DNA from 4 places in the Clostridium nitrophenolicum genome. Region 2 is predicted to be linked to each of the others. Evidence: riboswitches for the same ligand, from Rfam matches in the RefSeq annotation. Region 2 holds a riboswitch; each other region holds the start of a gene.
The links. A riboswitch is a leader RNA that binds a small molecule or an ion and turns the genes downstream of it on or off. The one in region 2 is predicted to bind ZMP and ZTP.

Region 1 (3,194 bases), 990 kb from region 2:
AAATCCAAGCATACTTTTTGTCTCTCCCTGCTTTTCATATTCTCGAAGGATAGCTCCATGTACCTCATGAGCTCCGTAAGCAGGTGACCAATAAATATTTCCACATTTAAAACGCCTATAACGGCCTATACCATCAGGAGTTGGCTGCTCAGGCTCAATAGGAGGTCCTAATGGACTCTGATTACCTCCCAATTCACCATACTTTGTATCTATAGGCGAAACCCTATATGAATCTATTGTCCTTTCAAAATCATTTAACTCCGGGAAAGGATATGTTTCTAAGTTTGAATAATTAAGGTAAAGATATCTTATGAACATTATATATATCTCCTCTTAAAATTAATCAATTTATATTATTCTGTAAATTTAATTAGGTTACTACCAGCCGAGAAATTTGTTTTTCAATAGATTCTTAGACTACATAAAGGTTATTTCTGAATAACCAAAGCGCGGCATGAAACCTTACGTCTTTGTACCAGCAACTTGAACATAATCATAAATATTAAGTAGATAAGAAAAAAGAAGGCTGATATAATGTTTTTAGAATATTTATAAAGGAGTTATTAAATGAAATACTATTTAGCACCAATGGAAGGAATTACGGGATACATATATAGAAATTCTTATGAAAAATTTTTTAGTAATATTGATAAATACTTTACACCTTTTATTATTCCAAATAAAAGTACAAGCCTTAAAACTAAAGAATTAAGAGATATTTTGCCTGAAAATAATAAAGGAATGAATATAGTGCCTCAAATACTTACTAACGATTCAGAAGGTTTTATTACTACTTCTACAAAATTACAACAATTAGGTTATAACGAAGTTAATTTAAATTTAGGCTGTCCTTCTGGAACGGTTGTTTCAAAAAATAGAGGATCAGGATTTCTGGCCAAAAGAGAAGAACTGGATATGTTTTTAGATGAAATATTTAAAATAGATGATATGAAAATTTCTATAAAAACTAGAATAGGAAAAGATAGTCCAGAAGAATTTTATGAGTTAATAAAAATTTATAATAAATATCCTATAGAAGAATTAATTATTCATCCTAGAACACAAAAAGATTTTTATGGAAATAAACCTAATTTAGAGGTGTTTAAAGATGCATTATCTTTAAGTACTAATCCAGTATGTTATAATGGTGATATTTTTACTGTTGAAGATCATGATAAATTAATTAAAGCTTTTCCAGAGCTAAAAACAGTTATGTTTGGGAGAGGTATACTAGCCAATCCGGGGTTAATGGATTCCATAAAAAATAATACTAATTTAGATAAAAAAGTTTTAAAAGATTTTCATGATGAAATTTTAAATACATACATAGAAGTATATAATGAAGAGAAAAATGCAATGTTTAGAATGAAAGAACTATGGGGTTATATGATTTACATTTTCTCAGATAATAAAAAATATGTTAAAAAAATAAAGAAGTCACAAAAGTTAAGTGATTATAATGCAGCTGTGTTAAGTTTATTTGCAGAACAGGAAATCATAGAAGGGGCTGGATTATTTTACAATCAATATTAAATTATATAGTGTAATTATGTTTTACTTAAATTGTCCAAAGGATAAGGAGACAGAGACTCTTTTATTATTGACTACACTATATCTATAAGATATACTTAAATAAAAAAGAATAAAAAGGATCATGTAACTGGCGGAAATGGAGTTCACCATAGGGAGCATGATTGAAGAAGAATATCGACCGCCTGGGTAAATATGAATTTATCCAGGCGGTTTTTTTGTTTTAATTTATTTTTGGAGGTTGTTTTTATGAAAGATTTTGAAATTGTACTTAAGTATGGATGTAATCCTCATCAAAAGCCAGCTAGAGTTTATACAAAAGGCGAAAAATTACCTTTTAAAATTTTAAACGGAAATCCAGGTTATATCAATTTTATGGATGCTTTTAACTCATGGCAGTTAGTAAAGGAATTAAAACAAGCAACGAAGCTTCCAGCTGCAGCATCTTTTAAGCATGTAAGTCCAGCAGGTGCTGCAGTAGGAGTGCCTTTAAGCAATGTATTGAAAAAGTCATATTTTGTTGAGGACATAGAGTTAACTTCTGTCGCTGCTGCTTATGCAAGGGCAAGGGGGGCAGATAGAATGTCTTCCTTTGGTGATTGGGCGGCAATAAGCGATGTTGTTGATTTACCTACTGCTACAATTTTGAGTAGATCTGTTTCAGATGGAATAATTGCAGCAGGATATACAGATGAAGCTCTAGAGCTTTTGAAGAAGAAGAAAAAAGGTGACTATTGTATAATCCAAATGGATTGGGATTACGAACCAGAAGAGATAGAAACAAGAAAAATTTATGGAATAACCTTTGAACAGAAGAGAAATGACATTTTAGCAAATAAAGATATGCTTAATAACATAGTAACTAATAATAAAAATATTACAGAGGAAGCGAGACGAGATTTGCTTATATCAATGATTACGTTAAAGTATACTCAGTCTAATTCTGTTTGTTTTGTATTAGATGGACAAGTAATTGGTGTCGGTGCAGGACAGCAGTCCCGTATACATTGTACAAGATTAGCTGGATCAAAGGCAGATATTTGGTACTTGAGACAGCATCCTGCTGTGCTTAACCTACCATTTAAAGAAGGTATTTCAACGCCAGAGAGAGACAATGCTATAGATCAATACCTTAGAGATGATATTACTCCAATGGAAATGAAAGAATGGGGAAATGTATTTAAAGAAATACCTAATAGATTGACGAAGGAAGAAAAGGCAGAATGGTTATCCAATTTAACTGGAGTTTCATTGGGGTCAGATGCATTTTTTCCATTTAGAGATAACATTGACAGAGCAGCTCAAAGTGGAGTAAAATACATTGTTCAACCTGGTGGATCAGTAAGAGACGATATAGTAATAGATGCATGTAATGAATATGATATTGCTATGGTTTATTCTGGACTAAGGCTATTCCATCATTAAAATCAAAGACTTTAAGAATTATAAACAGAATTCTAAGCTTCAGGTGGAGTTTTAACTCCATCTGAAGCTTAGAAGTCGTTATCCAGGGACATAGCCGCTCTTTACTCCCACTTGAAGAAGATGGGAGTATTAGAGCGGGTAAGTCATCGGATAAATTATTGCTTTAAACTGCTAGTAAATACTATTTACCGGCAGTTTTTATGTGCAAAAAATTAACAGTAAGAATATGAAAATGTAGT
Region 2 (3,194 bases):
AAGTTAACTTTCTAGTGAATTTCACTATAGCTTTCTTTTTAGCTGTTGTAAAGAGTCGTTTATTTCTTCTCTAGGAAGGTTGCTATTATCTAAAGATTCATCGTCTTTTGTAAGTAAAAGCTCATAAAAAGCAATTCCTTTTTTTATAGAATCTTCATCAAAATTATTGTGTTTAAGAATATCATAAAGCATATCTTCTGCTTTATCATACTTATCAATTTTAATATAATAATCTAATATTTTATTTTCAAGTGAAATTGGTAATTTATAATCTGATATCTTTTCTATTATTAAATCTATATCTGAAAAGTAGCTTTGAAGATCACAATTGTTATCCTTATTTATGTATGCTTCTAATAATAAATTTAAAGCTTTTAAATCTAAATAAAAGGCTTCATTATGGTTACCTTGAGATTCATAGATTTCTCCCTCTTCCTCCAAAAGTTTTGCCATCATTATACACTTATCTGCATTTAATGTTCCATCAGTTTTAATCATATCCATTAAGTTTTCGTCTGAAAAAGAACTGAAAAACTTAGAACTAAGTCTGAATATTTCCTTAAAAGTGTCATCAATTACGGAAAGTGCTTCTTCATTCTTATCATTATTTTTATACTCTAATATTTTTTCCAAGGCTTTAGTAAACTTCTTAACCAGTTCAGATGTAAGACTTGATTTTAACATATTGAATCCTCCTTTTAGTCGGAACACTGGGTAATTTTGCTTGTTTCCCTTCGGGTACTGGGTAACTTAATATTTTCGCTTCCGCTCACAAGTTACCCGTAAAAGTTCATTTAGAACTTTTACCTAGCAAAATTACCCATTAAAGTCCATTTAGGACTTTAACATCCCAAAGTTGCATTTTATATCACTATTATTATATATCAAGTGGATAATAATTCATATAAGCAGACATCCAATTATTAAAATTAAAAATACACCCTTAAACAAAGTAGCTTAAGGATGTATTTTTAGGTTTTAGGTTTTATTAGGTTAAATTAAACTTTCCGGAAGGGGATTGGAAAGTTTAATTTTTGGGCTAAATTTTTTTCGTGGAAAGTTCTGCTTATAACTTCTTTTTGTTGTTCTTTAGTTAATCTATTGAAGTGAACAGCATATTCTGAAACTCTTATTAAAAATAGTTTACTAGTAGTATAGAAGGCATCAAAAAGCGTAATACCACCTGGACATTTTGCCCAGGCAGTCGGCATTTTTTTACAAATCACACTCCCCATGGTAAACTCCACTTCCGCCAGTAATGTGACTAATTATAAAGATAATATAAATACTAAATATTGCAACTTAAGTTAAAAATTTTTTGACTTTTTTTAATTATATTATAATAGTAACCAATAATTTAATTTATGTCAATTACTAAATCTAAAAAATTCAATTTAAACAAAAAATAGATTTTAGAGTTAAATATTTCAATTGCTCTAAAATCTATTTTTCTTTAAACTAAATTATTAGCTATATTAACGAGGAAATCTTGAACATTGGTAACAACTGAAGTTACTTCCAAACTTCCTCTATCTCTAAGTTTATTTACTCCAAATTCTGATATATCTACAGTATATATATAAACTGGTCTTATTTTGCCATTTTCAACTTTATACATTGGTGTCATATTTCCTGTAGCTATAGTGTGAAGTTGTGTTGCAAGACAGATAACAGTGGTAGCCTTTTTACAGTGAATCCTCATGGCATCTTGGGCATCATAAACATTTGCAATGACAGGAGGCAAAGGCCCATCATCCCTTATTGAGCCAGCTAATACCAGAGGAATATTGTTTTTTATACAGGTATAAACTACTCCATCTGTAATATTTTCACTTTCAACGAATTTTTCTAATGAACCTGCACGTCTAGCTCTATTAATAATATCGATATGATTATAATGACCATTGAAAACTGAATATTGTGTATAGATGTCCTGGCCCAAAGCAGTTTTTAATACTGAACCTTCTAAATCGTGTGTTGCCAATGCATTTCCTGCAAAAATGGCGTCAACATAACCATTATCTATTAATTGAGACATAGCATTTTTTGAATCATGGTCAAATATAACTGCAGGTCCTAAAACCCATAATATGTATCCGTTATCCTTTTCATATTTTAATAGTTCATACAAACTATCATAATCCTTTGAATATGAACTCTCTCTTGTTCTGCCAGATCTAAATGCAAAAGACTGTTCTTCGGCTGAATCATGTTTAAAACCATCAACATATACAAATATTCCATCTTCAGCATTTTCTCTTCTACCTATAACAACATTGTCTCCAACATTTAAATTCCTAAATTCTTTAATATCTAATTTTTTATTTTCGTTAACAACTACAACACAATCCATGCGGCTCTCAGAAGCAAGAATCCACTCTTCATCTATCTTAAAGTATTCAGGATATATTGATGTTGCGTGATAGTTATCAGGAGCTATTCCTTTTAATGTAACTCTTTCAGTTTTAACGTTAGGAGCTGATATAAAAGGTTCTTTTGCAAAATTTGGTGAATGATATTCAGGTAATTTAAAGCTCATAAAAGTACCTCCATATAAAAAATTTAAGTGTTTAACTTATTTAATATAGTATCTAGTAGATAAAATTTTATCAAAGTACTGTTTAGTAGTAAATATAAAATATATAAAATATATAAAATGTTAATACATATGACCAATATAATTATATTCTTTAACTATACTTGAAGGTTTATTCTTTAAGCATAAAAACAACCATAGAGGAAAAGCTAGTACTAGAAAGGAGAGATGTGTATGCAAAACAAAATGAAGTACACAAATAATAATAAAAAAGAAGATGGAAGATTTAGAAAAAAACATATAGATCACAGTCCACAAGATGAAAGTTCAAGAGCAAAGTTTGGCACACAATCGGAAAAACATTTGGACTCATTAGTAAGATTAGATGAAGAGTAGTAATTTATTATACAGAAATATAATTTTTATATAAATAATGAGTAAAAGGAGAGTTTTTATGGAAAATAGAAACAAGCAACCTAAAAAGTGGTCAGATGACCCTAATAGTGCGAAATATCATTCAAGAAGTGCAAAATATAAGGCAGAGCATAAAAATGGGAAAAATACTAAGGAAAATTGGAGTGCAGATTAAACTGTTTGGATATATTTGCAAAAGGTGGAGGTAATTTATTATGGATATAGAAAGAGTTAAAGAAATAAT
Region 3 (3,194 bases), 950 kb from region 2:
TTCTGAATCTTTTTTTCAATTCTTGAAAAAAAGAGTTCAAGTTCCTTTTTAGAATATAGCACTTTAAAAAATCTTTCTTGCAAACACTTTGGGTTTAATTTTGAAAAATCTATTCCTTCAGTAAAAATGCCTATCAAATGTTCTTTACTTTCAAAAAAATATTCTGTTTCTTCCAAAATGATTTCGAAGCATTCTTTAATTGCAAAGTTACGTATTGATTCTAATTCTATTTCAGTAATATACTCTAAGGAATAATTTTCTGTTACCATAATCCCCAATCCCCTTCACAAGATTTTAGAACTCATCTTAAAACAATTTAATAATTCACTCATAACGATAATCATTCTCATTTATATGATAAGCTATTGTTAGCTTTTTGTCAACAGAAACATAAGAGTCTGTTCCTTAATTACTTTTTTAGTTATACCAGGCTTTATTAGTCTTATTGCTTATACGCATGTTACATTATAATTCAAAAAAATTTCTAACTTACTATTTTTAATATCCTCTATAATTGATGTTATATGTAATCCTTGGCAATTCCAAAAATAATGCTATTACTGAAATTATTACTATAAATATGTGAAATAATTTCTTATACTTCTTTATATATTTCACACTAGCACTTCCTTCGTATTTAGTTACAAATCCGTACTAACTTAACAAATCTATTATACATTTATTGGAACATAAATATCAATAAAAAGAAAGCCTGCCTTAGAAGTCAACATAGACTATTAGTATATTAATTATAGAGATATTTATGCTTATATTTGCTATATCAACTGCCCATTATTATCCTAATTGATATATGGATAATGAGAAGCTCTATACTTCTTGATTCCCTTAAGCCAGAAAGTATGAACCTGTAATCACCTCTGCAATCTATTGCTCTTGAAAAAAGTCATATCGTAAATTTTATACTTGATGCTTTAAGATAGCTGCTGCTTTAGTTGCATTCAGCCATTGAGCATCGCTTACTGATACATTTTTTCTATATCCAAAACAAAATTTAGTCTATATACACATATGCTTCTACATTGCACCTATTAATAGACCTATCAGGCTTTTCCTTACTCTTATTAAGCTTCTCCATTGTAGTTATTCCCTGCTCCATCCAGTTTTTAATAACAGTTTCAATGTATCCAATATGCCTTGCATTATACTTAACAGCTTCGCTTATAGCAGCAATTATAACTCCTTCTTCAAGACTACTACTCCAAAGCCGTATTTTTTCCTTATCTCTTTTAGTTGCCTGGTGAATATTTTTATTAAACTTCAATAAAATTCTGCTTATCCTCTTTTCTTTATTTTTTCCTTTGCTTCTACTTGCTGGTTTTTCTTTTTTAGAAGAAGATTTTTTTGTTTCTTTTTCCCCTAGATCCTTATAAGCCCCTTCATAAGGGTTTAAAATTTCCCTACTCTTTTCATCAAATGTTACCTTATACAAAGATAGAATTATGTCTTATTATTTTTTCTAAAATTAGCTCCTATATTAATCAAAATTAATCATAAACAGGATTCTTGGCTTCAGGTGGAGGTTAAATGTCTAAATGGCATTAACGGGCAAACTTGCCCAGTGGTTGTAGACAAACTCCATCTGAAGCTTATTAACAGGCTTCTTAGTGTCTTTAGCACTTAGAAGGCGTTATCCAGGGTCGTAGCGCCAGCTATCCCCAACTTTAAGAAAAGCAGAGAGCCTAAATCTCTGATTTGGTGCGAATCGCTTTCACAGAGTGCGTTGTGGTATTAGTGGCAGTAGATATCGGATAAATTAAAACAAAAACCACCTGGATAAATTCATATTTACCCAGGTGGTCGATATTCTTCTTCAATCATGCTCCCTATGGTAAACTCCATTTCCGCCAGTTACATGATTGTTTTTATTCTTTTTTATTTAACTATATATCATATACAATACTAAGTCAACTTAATAAAATAGATCACCCCTTATATCAATACTACACATCATTATTATAGGGAGTGCTAGCGTTAACTCATCCCCTATAACTATTACATTAGTATAAAACTTTTACTAAAATTCCAAATTTCCTATAACATCTTCAACTGTATTCAAAACATGTCCTTCATGTATTTGTTCGTGTATATACTTAATAAATGGATATAGATATTGATCTTCTTCTAGTTTAGGCACTTCTTCTCTAATCAAATTATATACTGCCTTTGTAGCTGGTGATGGATTTAACGGTTTTAAGAAATCTAATGCTTGTGCAGCATTTAAAAGCTCGATGGCTAGTATATTCTCTAAAAGTTTTGAACACTGGTAAGCTTTCTTTGAGGAATTGTAACTCATACTTACATAATCTTCCTGGTTGCAGCAGGTTGGAGTATTATCTATTGTTGATGAAGTTGATAATATTCTCATTTCTCCGAGTAGCCCTGCAGCAGTATATTGAGGAATCATAAGTCCGTTATTTAGTCCTGATTTTTCTATCAAAAATGCTGGGAGCTCGCTAACATGGTGATTAACAAGCCTATCTATTCTTCTTTCTGACATTTTTGCAAGGCTTGTCATTGCAATGCAACTGGAATCTGCTTCTATTCCTACATAAGAACCATCTGCATTACATCCCATTAATGCTATTCCATCTTTGTCAAGCGGATATATAATAGGGTTATCACAGCAAGAGTTCATTTCAATAAATATAGTTTTTGCGGCGTCCTTTAATGTTTTCTTAGCAGCTCCATGAAGCTGCGGCATACACCTCAAGGACAGTGCATCCTGAAGCCTATAATCTTTATATTTTAAAGCAATTTCACTTTTATCCAGTATTCTTAATATATTTTTAGCTGTCATTACTTGCTCTTCATGTGGCCTTACGGACTGCAATCGCGGATCAAAGGCTCTAACAGTACCTTTTAAGGCTTCTAAACTCATAGAGCCAACGATATCCGCTGTTTTTGCTGCCTTTATTGCATCATATAGCGCCAATGCCGCAAAGGCTGTGACTGAAGTTGTACCGGAAACTAATGCTAGTCCCTCTTTACATCCTAGCTCAACTGGTATCATCCCAACTGCTGTTAATGCCTCTCTACCCTTTAGAAGCTCTCCTTTATACCAAGCTTTTCCTTCACCTATTAACACCATACTAATGTGAGCCTCTACCGCTAAGTAACCAACTGAGCCTTGTCCTGGAGCAAATGGTGTTATGTCGTTATTTAGCAAAGCAGCA
Region 4 (3,194 bases), 2.5 Mb from region 2:
ATCTATAGTTGCTATGATTGCCATAATAACAAAGAGTAATTTGTGTACAGTTGTTTCACCAATTTTATTTATATTACCCTTTTCAGCATTATCTTTTACATCATATATTTCAATTATAGCTACATACGCATGTCCTTTTGTCATTGGTGAAGGAGCAATAGCTAGATTTGCACCAAAGTCAGATATCATAATTGGAATAATTTCATCAGTGATAACTTTTATAATAACAATTGGAGTAAGCCTATTATATGTAAAACATGAGGATATTAAGTAATTAAGATAAACAGAGCTCTTGGCTTCAGAGAGACCAAATGTTAAGCAGATATCCAAAATCTTCGATTTTGAGATAGTCTCTTACACAGGTGTGATGATTTGGTGCGAATCGCTTTCGCAGAGTGCAATGGGAGTATTAGAACGGGTAGTCATCGGATAAAAAATTTATTATATAAATTAGGAGAATTGAGATGTACTTATTAGCTATTATTTTAATGGTGATTTTTATGATTATATTTTTAATGGCAATGTGGATTAAATTATTTTCATATAAGCGACAAATACGAGATATTACTAATCAGATTAGAGCCTTTAAAGAGAGAAAAACAAACAAAAAGATTAGTACTCAAATAGTAGATAAAGATATAGAAGAGCTTGCTTTGCGGATTAATGAGTACTTAGAACTCTATAAAAGAAATGAACAAGAAAAGATAATATTTGAAAATACATTAAAACAAGGAATAGCTAATATGTCTCATGATTTAAGAACCCCATTAACTTCAATAATAGGATATTTAAAGTTACTTCAAAATGATGAAATAGATAAAAAAGAAGCACTGGATATACTTAAAAATAAAACTAATAAATTAAATGTACTTGTAAATGATTTTTTTGAGTTAGCTTCAATAGAAAGTGAAGATTATGAACTAGATATGACAAAAGTAAATTTAACTAATGTAGTACGTGATGAAATCTTATCATTTTATGAAGCTTTTCAAAGCAAAGGACTTGAACCAAAGATAAATATTTTGGATAAACCAATTTTTATAATGAGTGATATGGACAGTTTAGAGAGAATAATAGATAATTTAATTTCTAATACATTAAAATATGCAGAAAAAGACATAGAAATAAATTTAGAAGAATCCAATGATAAAGTTATTTTAAAAATCTCCAATATATGCACAAGCATTGATGAAAAAGATGTATTACATATGTTTGATAGATTTTATATGGCAGATAAGGTGAGAAAAGGACAAGGAGCAGGACTTGGTCTTTCTATTGTAAGAAGTTTAATGGAAAAGATGGATGGACTCATAACCTCAAGGTGTGAACAAAATAGGCTCTCTATAATATGCGAATGGAAATACATAGAATAATATTATTTTATATATTTATATTTGATTAAAGACTGCTGTTCATTTTTTAAGAAAGATTGGATTTGATTTTGTCTTTATATTTATAGATTGACATAATTTACATTATCCTTTAATATATAAAATATAATTGAAAAATTCACAATTACATGCATGTTTAAAAAATTTTTAAACAAAAGAGTCACATAACTGGCGGAAGTGGAGTTTACCACAGGGAGTGTGACTTGTAAAGTAGAATGTCGACCGCCTGGGCAAATGTCCAGGGGGTTTTACGTTTTTTTGTTAACTCCTGGACATCTTTAATTAAAATAGGAATAAAAAATAAAAGAAAAATTAGAGATGGAGGTATTTTGAAATGGGTTTTAAATCAGATATCGAAATAGCGCAGGAGTGTAAACCACAAGACATTAGGGAAATTGCTTCAAAAATAGGTGTTTCCGAGGACGACATAGAGCTTTATGGAAAATATAAAGCAAAAGTAGATTACAATCTTTTGAAGAAAACACCAGGAAAAAATGGTAAGTTAATATTATGTACAGCAATCAATCCAACACCAGCAGGTGAAGGAAAAACTACTACATCAATAGGTGTAGCAGATGCTTTATCAAAAATAGGTAAAAATACAATAGTTGCATTAAGAGAACCTTCACTAGGACCTGTATTTGGAGTAAAAGGAGGAGCAGCAGGCGGCGGATACGCTCAAGTTGTTCCAATGGAAGATATAAACCTTCACTTTACAGGTGATTTCCATGCAATAGGTGCAGCAAACAACCTTTTAGCTGCAATGATAGACAACCATATATATCAAGGAAACGCTTTAGATATCGACCCAAGAAGAATTGTTTGGAGAAGATGCGTTGACATGAACGACAGACAATTAAGATTTGTTGTTGATGGTATGGGTGGAAAAGCAAATGGAATGCCAAGAGAAGATGGATTTGACATTACTGTTGCTTCAGAAATAATGGCTATATTCTGTTTAGCAACTGACATAAATGATTTAAAAGAAAGATTAGCTAGAATAGTTGTAGGTTATACAAGAAGTGGAGCTCCAGTAACAGCTGGACAAATAAATGCTCACGGTGCTATGGCTGCATTACTTAAAGATGCTTTAAAACCAAATTTAGTTCAAACACTTGAAGGAACACCAGCATTTGTACATGGTGGACCATTTGCAAATATAGCTCATGGATGTAACTCAATAATGGCTACAAGAATGGCTACTCATTTTGCTGATTATGTAGTTACAGAAGCAGGATTCGGTGCTGACCTTGGAGCTGAAAAGTTCCTAGACATTAAATGTAGAATGGCTGGATTAAAACCAGATGCTGTTGTAATAGTTGCTACAGTAAGAGCGCTAAAATACAATGGAGGAGTACCAAAGGCTGAATTAAATAATGAAAACTTAGAAGCTCTTGAAAAAGGACTTCCAAACTTATTAAAACACGTTGAAAATATAACTAAAGTATATAAATTGCCAGCAGTAGTAGCAATAAATGCATTCCCAACTGATACAGAAGCAGAGTTGAAACTAGTTGAAACAAAGTGTAAGGAATTAGGAGTTAATGTTAAACTTTCAGAAGTTTGGGCAAAAGGCGGAGAAGGTGGAGTTGAAGTAGCTAAAGAAGTAGTTAGATTAATAGAAGCAGGCGAAAATGAATTCCAATTCTCTTATGATGTTGAACTTCCAATAAGAGATAAAATAAGAGCTATATCTCAAAAGATATATGGAGCTGATGGTGTAATATTTACAGATCAAGCTAACAAAGAAATTGATGAATTAGAGAAGAATGGATTTGGAAAAACTCCAGTATGTATGGCAAA

Region 1: it holds a riboswitch for ZMP and ZTP, as region 2 does, so the genes downstream of both, ACZ5N4_RS18150 (phosphoribosylaminoimidazolecarboxamide formyltransferase) here and ACZ5N4_RS22865 (hypothetical protein) in region 2, are expected to answer to the same signal.
Region 3: it holds a riboswitch for ZMP and ZTP, as region 2 does, so the genes downstream of both, ACZ5N4_RS18300 (DnaD domain-containing protein) here and ACZ5N4_RS22865 (hypothetical protein) in region 2, are expected to answer to the same signal.
Region 4: it holds a riboswitch for ZMP and ZTP, as region 2 does, so the genes downstream of both, ACZ5N4_RS10895 (formate--tetrahydrofolate ligase) here and ACZ5N4_RS22865 (hypothetical protein) in region 2, are expected to answer to the same signal.

Annotation. Positions count from the first base shown of each region.
Region 1 is NZ_AP042469.1:3,826,160-3,829,353, reverse strand. Features, by position in the region: gene ACZ5N4_RS18160 (LGFP repeat-containing protein) at 1-318, opposite strand, end outside; gene ACZ5N4_RS18155 (tRNA dihydrouridine synthase) at 568-1,533, shown strand; ZMP/ZTP riboswitch at 1,647-1,728, shown strand; gene ACZ5N4_RS18150 (phosphoribosylaminoimidazolecarboxamide formyltransferase) at 1,780-2,955, shown strand.
Region 2 is NZ_AP042469.1:4,817,407-4,820,600, reverse strand. Features, by position in the region: gene ACZ5N4_RS22870 (DUF6483 family protein) at 25-684, opposite strand; gene ACZ5N4_RS22865 (hypothetical protein) at 999-1,211, opposite strand; ZMP/ZTP riboswitch at 1,188-1,270, opposite strand; gene ACZ5N4_RS22860 (putative NPN-dependent ornithine cyclodeaminase) at 1,454-2,539, opposite strand; gene ACZ5N4_RS22855 (CPC_1213 family protein) at 2,771-2,932, shown strand; gene ACZ5N4_RS22850 (hypothetical protein) at 2,991-3,125, shown strand; gene ACZ5N4_RS22845 (H-type small acid-soluble spore protein) at 3,166-3,194, shown strand, end outside.
Region 3 is NZ_AP042469.1:3,865,050-3,868,243, forward strand. Features, by position in the region: gene ACZ5N4_RS18295 (hypothetical protein) at 1-269, opposite strand, end outside; gene ACZ5N4_RS18300 (DnaD domain-containing protein) at 1,013-1,450, opposite strand; ZMP/ZTP riboswitch at 1,802-1,883, opposite strand; gene ACZ5N4_RS18305 (HAL/PAL/TAL family ammonia-lyase) at 2,036-3,194, opposite strand, start outside.
Region 4 is NZ_AP042469.1:2,319,408-2,322,601, forward strand. Features, by position in the region: gene ACZ5N4_RS10885 (ABC transporter permease) at 1-274, shown strand, start outside; gene ACZ5N4_RS10890 (sensor histidine kinase) at 465-1,373, shown strand; ZMP/ZTP riboswitch at 1,546-1,630, shown strand; gene ACZ5N4_RS10895 (formate--tetrahydrofolate ligase) at 1,726-3,194, shown strand, end outside.